3 regions of the Blautia sp. NSJ-175 genome follow, and region 1 is predicted to be linked to each of the others. Evidence: riboswitches for the same ligand, from Rfam matches in the RefSeq annotation. Region 1 holds a riboswitch; each other region holds the start of a gene.
The links. Region 1 has a riboswitch for cyclic di-GMP ahead of MUB35_RS13680 (fibronectin type III domain-containing protein). Riboswitches for the same ligand answer to the same signal wherever they lie in the genome.
Positions count from the first base shown of each region.

Region 2: it holds a riboswitch for cyclic di-GMP, as region 1 does, so the genes downstream of both, MUB35_RS14325 (hypothetical protein) here and MUB35_RS13680 (fibronectin type III domain-containing protein) in region 1, are expected to answer to the same signal.
Region 3: it holds a riboswitch for cyclic di-GMP, as region 1 does, so the genes downstream of both, MUB35_RS14155 (HD-GYP domain-containing protein) here and MUB35_RS13680 (fibronectin type III domain-containing protein) in region 1, are expected to answer to the same signal.

Region 1 is NZ_JALIFQ010000007.1:273,887-277,167, forward strand. It holds gene mobB (molybdopterin-guanine dinucleotide biosynthesis protein B) at 1-899, shown strand, start outside; cyclic di-GMP riboswitch class I at 990-1,067, shown strand; gene MUB35_RS13680 (fibronectin type III domain-containing protein) at 1,174-3,281, shown strand, end outside.
Region 2 is NZ_JALIFQ010000008.1:101,388-104,668, reverse strand. It holds gene MUB35_RS14335 (hypothetical protein) at 1-39, opposite strand, end outside; gene MUB35_RS14330 (hypothetical protein) at 65-1,354, opposite strand; gene MUB35_RS14325 (hypothetical protein) at 1,367-1,951, opposite strand; cyclic di-GMP riboswitch class I at 2,335-2,425, opposite strand; gene MUB35_RS14320 (ABC transporter permease) at 2,644-3,281, opposite strand, start outside.
Region 3 is NZ_JALIFQ010000008.1:60,200-63,480, reverse strand. It holds gene MUB35_RS14165 (hypothetical protein) at 1-438, opposite strand, end outside; gene MUB35_RS14160 (signal peptidase I) at 614-1,249, opposite strand; gene MUB35_RS14155 (HD-GYP domain-containing protein) at 1,249-1,944, opposite strand; cyclic di-GMP riboswitch class I at 2,106-2,189, opposite strand; gene MUB35_RS14150 (response regulator) at 2,277-3,065, opposite strand; gene MUB35_RS14145 (sensor histidine kinase) at 3,071-3,281, opposite strand, start outside.

The DNA.
Region 1 (3,281 bases):
ACGTAAGCGGGGATTTCTATGAGAAACTGCCTGTGGATTACCTCATACTGGAAGGAGAGTATGAACTTTGTGTGCCCAGAATCATCTGTGCACATAAGGATGCGGAGGTTTCGGAACGTTTGACAGAGGAGACGATTGCCATAGCAGGGAGACTTGCCGGGGATAAAAAAACCTATGGGGAGTTCAGAGTCTATCACTCTGTGGAAGAGATATCCGCTCTGGCAGATCTGCTGGAAACACTTCCGGATGCGGAATTTCCTTTAAAAAAGCGTCCCATGCTCCAAAAGGCAGCGGCTTTTTGCCAGTGTGGCTGCCATAAGGCAGAGAAAAAGCTGGCCGGAAAGAAAAAACTCACGGCCCATCCCTCAGAAGCACATAGAAAACATATCTTCCTGACAGGGGAAAAAGGGGCTGGCAAGAGCACACTTTTAAACCGTATTGTGGAAGAACTGGGAACAGAGCCGGTGGGTTACAGAACACTGCCCTATGAGATCGGCGGTGTCCAGAAGGGATTTTACCTGCACAGCCTGGTACCTGTGGGAGAATACGAAAATGACAGTCCGATCCTAATACGGGCCGGTAAGGGAAAGAAGATATCCATACCGGAAACCTTTGAGACACTGGGCGCAGCCGTGATGAAAAAGGTGAAGGAAATGCCTGAAAAAACAGCCGTGATAGATGAACTCGGAAAGGCTGAGGCAGATGCCCCCGCCTTTCAGGAAGCATTGTTCTCCTGTCTGGATACCCAGAGTCTTGTCATCGGTGTCCTGCAGAAGAATACAGGTGCGTTTACACAGGCAGTGGCAGAACGCCCCGACGTGGAAGTGATTGAAGTTACGGAAAAGAACAGAGACGGTCTTCTGGAAGAAATCTGTAAAAAAATCAAAAATATGGAATGAAAAGACTTGACTAAAATTGTCAAAATTGATATTCTTAATATAGTGATCCTGTTTAATACATGAACAGAGTCAGAAAACGGAAATATAAAAAAAATAAAGGGGCAAAACTGTCGTAAGGCAGTGACGCAAAGCCACGGGTCCCAAGGGAGGGACAGCCGGGCTGCAGACAGTGATGGACAGGAATATTCTGTCCGTCTGTTGTCTTTAAGAAAAACGATATCCCTGGGTATCGTTTTTTTTGGCCCTGAAAGGGGAAGGAGAATAAAAATTGAAAATGAAAAAGTTATGCGCCTGGCTTCTTGTATCCGGTATGCTCCTGCAGACACCGGGGACTACTGCATCTGCCGCTGTTCAGGGGCAGGATGTGGAGTCTTTTAAATCCGGTGCGCAGGCAGCATCCATGGATGTGGACAGCAGCCAGAAGATGGATGCCGGGAAGCAGAGCGAGACGCCCGGATGGCAGGCGGAAACGCTGAGGAACAGGAGCCTGCAGCAACCTGCAGAAGTGCCTGAGGGCCAGATGAAAATGCAGGGTGAACAGGCGGGAGCGCCAAAGAACGCAGAGGCTGCAGAGGAACAGACGGGAGAATCCGGAAAAGAAGGTACTACAGGAATACTGTCGGGAGAATCCGGGAAAGAGGATACTGCAGGGATACTGGCAGGAGAATCCGGGAAAAAAGAGACCACAGGGGAACAGACGGGAGAGACCGGAAAAGCAGGGACCGCAGAGGAACAGACGGGAGAGACCGGAAAAGCAGGGACCGCAGAGGAACAGACGGAAGCGTCCGGAAAAGAAGGGGCTGCAGGGGAACAGATGGCAGGTAATCCGGATGTGCAGAAAGGGGAAGGAGCACTGCTCTCTGAGACCGGAGCGGTGGTACAGAAAGGCCGGCTGCATCTAAGCCTGCTTTACACACTTCCATACAGTGACCCGGAAGCGCTGAACAGAGGACTGCAGGCAGTTTTAACAGGTGGCGGCCGGCAGCTTACAGCATCCTTTTCCATGCAGGAGGGTGAGGGCGTTTCTAAAAAGGCGGAGGCATCTTTTACAGATTTGGAGCCCGGGCAGTACCATCTCAGTATAAGCGGAGACAGCTTTGCCTCGTATGACCAGGATATGGAGATACAGGCCATGGAGCAGAAGATGCAGTTTCTGGATGTCTATACAGGAATGGATTTTTCTGATATGGAAAAACATCCCGGTGTTATGGGATACGGTGACGTGAACAGGGACGGTGTGATTGATGAGCAGGACAAATCGGGATTGGTCTTGGCAGTTCATCAGGAAAGTACGGACAGTATCTATGATCTGAATCAGGATCAGAGTGTTGACCTTGTGGATCTGCAGTGGCTTTCATACAGCTACGGATTTGAGAAAACGGAAGCTTATGTGTCAAGAAGTTATCTGATGGATGAAATCACAGCAGATGTGGGAGCGTCCACCCGGGTGTCGGATGGCAGTATTGAGAGTATTTTGGACGACGGTGGAAGCGTTTCCCTGGAGCCTGCAGACGGCGGGGAGATATCAGAGGAAAATCCGGTGGAACTGCAGCTTGATCTGGAAAAACGTTCCGATATAACAGCGGGCGCGCTGGTTCTGACACCGCCGAGAGATTCCGCCAATATCATCCGGGCAGGGTCCGTGACCGTTGAATACGATGATGAAAACGGGCAGCGGCAGACCATGGAGGTTCCCATAAGCGGAGTGTCCATGTTTGCCCTCACAGCGGCACAGGCGGTCATGGAACCGGACGGTACCATAATCATCAATCTGGGAAAACAGGTTGCGATCAAGAAGGTAGTCATCAAGGTGACAGATGCCGGAGGAAGCAGTCTGGCAGATATCTCCAGGGTGGAATTTTTAAACGGAATGGAGGACAGGATTCCTGCCCCCGTGATGAATATTCCCGACAATGTAAGTACAGAGCCGGGCGATAAGAAATTCACAGTGACCTGGAACGCGCAGACAAATGTAGCCGGCTATGAAGTTATGGTGAAAAAGGACGGGAAGAGCAAAGTATATCCAACCGCTGAGAACAGTATCCTTATCACAAGCTTTGGCACAGAGAAGATGAAAAACAATGAGGAGTACACAGTTCTGGTACGTTCAGTGAACGGCGACTGGAGCAGTGCCTATTCAGAGCCGGTGACCGTGGTACCCAAGCCCTCAAAGGCGCCTGACGCTCCGGAGAATGTGAACATTTCCGGAGGATACAGAAAACTGGACATCGCCTGGAAGATGATGGAGGACACAGATTTCTACACCCTCTACTACAGGGAACAGGGCACAGAAGAATTTGAAAAGAAAGAGAATATCAAACAGAACAAATATCAGCTTACAGACTTAAAAGACGGCACAACCTATGAGATATACCTTACGGG
Region 2 (3,281 bases), on a different contig from region 1:
CCCTGCCAACCCCATAGCTACTAACCCTTTTTTCTTCATAACCAAATCCTCCTAAATTATAATTTTAATTAATTTCCATTTCAAAATTCTCGACTCTGCTCTCATACACCACATGGAACACCAGCACTCCCGAATATTCCCCCGCACACAAATCAATATTATTTTCCGGCAGAATATTCACATCCTGTGCCTCACTCCATCCATCCAGAATCGCGTGATTCTCTTCCGGTGTAATCAAGTTTCCGGCTATCTCCAGCCGGTATTCCCAACTGTTTTCTCCGCAGTACAATGCGAAGTTCCTCCTGTCTCTGCTCTCAGTTCCTTCCACTGTGACTACAAGCTCTCCATCCTCTTCCGGTATCAATTTCTTAGTCTGAATCGTAAAGCTGTCCGTGTCATCTGTCAGTTTTACCTGTGAAGGAATTTCGACTTCATATACAGGTTCATTTGACGGCAGCGGCTCTTTTTCAGCATCCAGTTCTTCCGGGTTATTATCCATATCTTCTATTCCATCTATGGCTTCCCCTTCATCCTTTCCACCGGTATCCGCTGTCTCTTCATCTTCTGCGTCTGTTTCCTCAGAAATATCCTCCTGTCCTTCCGTTTGAGGTGAGGTCACCTCATGGGCCTGTTCATCCATATGGGAAATATTATCCTTCTGGCCCTGATTTGTTATTCCGGACGGTGTATCTTTCTGACTGTCACCGCTTTCTTCTCCTCCGTTCTCATCTTCTTTCTTATTATTTTGTCCGTCTGTCTCCCCGGATTCTTCCGGTTTGGAATCCTTCTGTTCAGGATTTTCACTTTCGGGGTCATCTTCCCCCTGCTGCTCTGAATCCTGGTCTTCCTCCTCCAAATCCTTACTTTCCTGCTGTTCCTCCAGCTCCTGCTGCTTTTTCAGCTCTTCTTCTGCTTTCAGCTTTTCCAGCTCATACTTGCAGGGAACCGCTTCAACTGCAGGCCGGTACGCACATTCCGGACAATGATTTGTAATGCCGTCCCCATCCGTATCCACACACTCATGGTCGCATGGTATTTCCGGCACTGCCTCTCTATAGCCACAGAATTCATCGTGATGATGCACTCTGTTGACTTCATCCTTTTCTTCCTCATTTTCTTCCTGAAGACTATCTTCTGTTTCCTCTTCTTCGTCAAAATCCTGAGGTTCTTCTATATCTGCTGAAATCCAATTTCCGTCCACATCCCGGACAAGCTCCTGTGATACTGCAGGATCTGCTTCCCCGTCTTCATTAAATTGCTCCGCGTCAGCAAAGGCCATCCCTGTATTTCCAACTACAAGTACCGCTGACGTGATAACAGAAATTACAATCCCTCTCCAATTCCTGCTGTCCATGAAACACCACCCTTATCTCACATCGAGCACGGTCTCCATATTTGCTCCGTTCATGGGGGATAAGTCCACAATACTTGCCGTTGTGATTCTCAGTTCAGCCGCATATTCCCCTGCATCCAAAGCCTTGCTCAATGTAGCTGTTGTAATCGCCTCCCCGGGAGGCACCTGTTTTGATTCATAAAGCACTTCCCCGCTGTCCTTGAGCACAAGCTGGAATGTAAAATAACAGGGGTTCCCTTCCGGGTTGGAAAATGCCACATCCACATCTGTCTGTCCTGCAGGAATATATATCTTAGGATATCCCGGTAATTCTATATTCTCCGCATTGGGATCGCCTTTCGGGGCCTCCGGGATAGTTCCGTCCCAGTCCCCTGCATTTGGATCAATATCCGCTGATACCTGCTCCTCCTGTGCCTTGTCATTGTCTCCGCCAAACCATCCGAGCTTATACCCCGCTGCACCGGCACCGCCCACTGCTATAACACCTACAAGGGCTCCGATCATGATTTTCTGTCTCAGTACCGCATTCTGAAGTTTCAGGGCATTATCAGTGACCATCTCACCGGTGCTCTTTGTTTTCTTCTCTTCTTCACTCAATTCTCTCACCTCTGAAATTTTTGGCCGCACGGAATTATATTTTATGTCTTCAGGATGTTTTTGTTATTATAGGTATAATAACAAAGAGAGTATGCCTAGGCATACTCTCGCGCGGTTCCTGATTTTTTTCAGTTTCGGATGTTTGTGCGGCAAACTCCGGCGCTATGCCTGAACTTTGCACAAACCTAAAGGATTCTGCTGCCTCCGGCAGGGGCGTTCTTTCATTTTTTGTACAAAAAGAACATACTTATCCTGTGACAAGTATCTACCGGCTTTTTACCTCGGGATACACTTTTCCCCGAAATAAAAACTGCCTGCAGCAATTTGCAGGCAGAAGCGTATCAAAATAAAGCAAGGTATAAAAATCACCTTACAAAAAATAATACGGCAACTGGCTGTCATAGTCATGCTTGTTAGACCTTAGACCCTTTAGCTTTGTGTCACTGCCTTTCGACAGCTTTACTATTATCGAATATTTATCTTAAACTCACCATACTCCATTTCGTGTTAAATGTCAACATGTATTTACAGAGTACCAAAATTATACTATTTATGCCAAGAATGTGCAAATATGACTTTGCACATCCAGTATGACAAAAATATTTCTTCACAATATATTCGCAATGTTATACCCTGCATTATTTTAATATTTTTAAATTCATCCGCATTCCCCGAAACAATCCTGTCCCATCTCAATTCCCACTACTCTCATACCTCCCAAGCCCCCTCTTAAGCACAATCACAGCCACCCCCGCCATCACCGCACACACTGCCGGCATAACCATCACCCCGGCACGCATCCCGCTCTTTCCCAGCAGATACCCCACCGGATAGTAACTGACAAACGCATACGGAATCAAATACGCAAATATCCCCTGCAGTACAGGCGGATAAATGATCAGCGGATATTTCGCCATCTCCCCAATGGAAATAGCAAAGAAATTCAAACTGTTCTTCCCTCCCTCCATCCAAAATGAGGCACAGCTTGCAATCCAGATCATACACACACGAATCACACAACATTCCACAAGAAACACCGCCAGACAGACAATTTTCCACAAACTCCACCTGATATTACAGTGACTTGCCCCCAGAGCAAACACAGCCGCCGCAATCCCCATCTTATTCAGCCCGTCAAAATCAATCCTGGCCGTGAGAAGCTGCAGCCCCACGGGAAGCGGCCGCACCAGAAACCGGTCCAGATCCGCCATATTGATCATCTCCGCAATCTTCCAGGTTCCCTGAAAAAAGAAGTTAATACACCCCTCCGAGAACAACAGAAAACTGTACAAAAGCAGTATCTCCCACAGCTTCCAGCCCCCCACCTCAG
Region 3 (3,281 bases), on a different contig from region 1:
TATTAAGTTCTCGGATTTCTTCCATTCATCATCACTAACAGGAACTGCTTCTGTCTCGGTAATCGCATACTGCAATGGAATATTTTGAGCATTAGTTTCACTAATATTAAATGCTGGCGCAATTTTAACCTCACCTTTATTATCCAATGTTATTTTTACTTTTCCGCTAGTTCCAGGAGCTACAACCTTCTTCCCTTCTGCTGCCTTAACCATCTCATCGTTATAAGTATTTGAAAACATACTAGATAAATTTATCGTTTTTTTCTCTGTTTGTTCCGACGCTCCGTTCAAGTCAAAAGCAAACTTCGCTACCGTTGCCGTTGTATCACCCGTTACCTCTGCTGTATACTTCGCCAATGTCCCTCCCGTCATAGTCATCGTAATCAGGGTAAGTGCCAGGGCCACAACGCCCAGGCGGGTTGTTCTTCTTCTTTTCATGGGATAACCTCCTTTTTAATTTATTGCGTCCGGGAAGCACGCCATTTGATTTCTGCGGGTCGCGCTTCCCCAAATGCCCGCAGCGTTTTACCGGGTGGCCCCGGCGGATTTATATGGAACATTTACAGTGCTCTGTGCCCGCACAGCAAATGCAGCCAACTGAATAAAAACAAATCTACTGCTCTAACTCTGCTTTTTCTCGTTCACTCTGAGCTGCTTTGAGAGCCTTCAGCTCTGCCTCCAGTTCGTCTGCCCTTGACCTTTCCTTTTTATCCATCTGCCAGCGCCGTATTACATCCCAGGCGATCAGCAGCAGAATCGGGCAGATAATGAAAACGATCATCCCTGTGGTGCTGGAAAGAAATATAACAAAATTCCCCATACCGGCCAGATGCACGCCGTTCCAGATTCCCTGTACCTGTTCCGGCCTCACCGTTTCCCTGTCCTCTGTATTGTTTGCATCGCCTCTGGTTATGTAAAAATCTTCACCTTCCTCATCCTGCTCTATGCTAACAATACGATGGGTCACTGCCTGCCCTTCCATAAGATAACAGATCACATCCCCTTCTTTCAGGAGTGAGGTATCCGTCTTCTCTACGAAAATAAGCTCCCCTGTCATGAAGGTATCCTCCATGGAACCGGACAGCACTGCCACCGGCTTGATACCGAAAATCCCCGGTATCTCATCCGGATGAATATACGAACTGATTATAACGGTCACATTCATTAAGATGACCGGAATCAGGATGATACACAATATAATATTGATGGCTGCGAGGATCCGGCCTTTTTTATCCTTCTTTTCTTCCATCAGCTTTCACCTCCCAATTCGTGTCCCCTGCTTCGGCACAGGGCCTTTTTAAACAACGGCATAGCCTCTATGAATGCCCTGACCAGCTCCGGATCATATGCAAATCCGGATTCGCGGACGATTTCACAACAGGCAAATTCATGGGGCATCCCCTCCGGATACAGGCGGGTACTGGTCTGCTTATCATAAGCATTACAGATTGCGCACATCCTGCCTAAAATCGGTGCCGCGCTTCCCCTCTCATGGTTAGGATATCCTCTCCCGTCCCATCTCTCATGATGTCCGATGGCTGCATCCATTCCCATACTGATGATCAGCTTTTCCTCTTCAGACAGGGAAAAGAATTCTTCTTCCACAGGATTCCCTAACACGATGGCAAAGCCGTCCGTTGTATGCCGTTCCATGATCCTGTGTTCTTCCGCAGTCAGGGAGGGCTTCTGCTTCAGAAAATCCGGAACTGCCGCATAGCCGATATCGAACAGCTTAACACTTTCCCATACGTAAGGCTGTCGCTCACGGCTCAGTTTTGCATCATTTTCGTAAATACCCATATCAAGGGCACTGTGGTATAAAATCTGAACATAATACGCAACACGTTCACTGTACATGCGCATCCGGGCAGGCAGGCTGTCATATACCTGATGCCTGTTAATTTGATTTCCGTTTGCCAAATCCATCCACAACTGTTCCTGCAATCTGTCCTTCCTCCCTTCCCTGTAACCAGTTTGGTTCTCCCTCATCAAAAATACACGTCAGCTCTTCATATACCGCGCCATATCCTGAGAGCATTGTATTTCCAATCCAAAAAAGAGACCGGATTCATAACATAACCTGTTACCATCCGGTCTCTGTCTCAAACGGCAACTGGCTGGCATACCGCAGCGGCTTAGCCCCTATAGCTTTGCGCCCCCGGCTTTCACCTGGTTTGCTATATACGTCATGATACTGTTATTACAGTATATATCAAGCGCCGTGTAATCATCGTGTAATTGAAACACAATAAGCCAATTTTTATCCGTTTTATATTCTATTTTTCATCCTTCATCCGGCACAGTCTGCCCAGAGTAGATTCACCCCAACTGTAATCCGTCATGTACTCACCCTGAAATTCGTTAATAGCCCTGACATCCCCGGCGAGAAAACGGTTGTAATCGCTGTCATATAATTCTGTATTGAGCCACCTCACATTTTTTTCTGTTATGAGCAGTCCGCTGAGTCCTATGGAATCCAGAAAGTCAGCCAGACGCCGTACTGCACTCCGATACAGACTCAGATTCGTATCTGTATATTCTTTCCCCTCCCAAATGCAGGCAAATGCCTCCTCGGAAGTCAGGCCTCCCCCATTCTTATCGACCAGCAGCGCGAATATCTCCTTTACCTTAGGACCCGGAAATATAACCACTTTTCCATCCACAAATACCTCGAAAGTTCCAAAGGTGCGGATAAACACAGGTTTTTCCTGACGCTTCGATAATAGTTTTGCCCGTATCAAAGTATCTGACACTTGCTGGCTGGTATACGGTTTGGTGAGATAATAGTCCGCCCCGTCATGCAGGGCCTCCACTACATACTGGTCATATCCTGACACAAATATGATCACAATATCCGGATAGAGTTCCTTCAGGGCCCTGCCAAGCTCCAGCCCGTTCATTCCCGGCATCTCCACATCCAGCAAAGCAAAATCCACACGGTTTTTCTCTGCGAATCGAAGCGCCTCATCGGACCGGTCGAACTTTCCCACAATCTCAATATCCGGTATTGCCGCTGCTTCTATCTCAAACTTATCCATAGCCCATAATTCATCATCTACAAGTATTGTTTTTATAAATATACCCCCCCCCCTAAAAAATCCCGTGGAATCGTCACCGTGACTCTGGTCCCTTTACCAGGTGCACTCTCAATCTTAACCTCTGCTCCCATCTGGGATTTTAAACGCTTTTGTATATTCATGAGCCCGAAATTATCCTTTTCTCCCATGATTTCGGACACATCAAACCCTATTCCGTTGTCTTCCACTATGACCAGATAATTC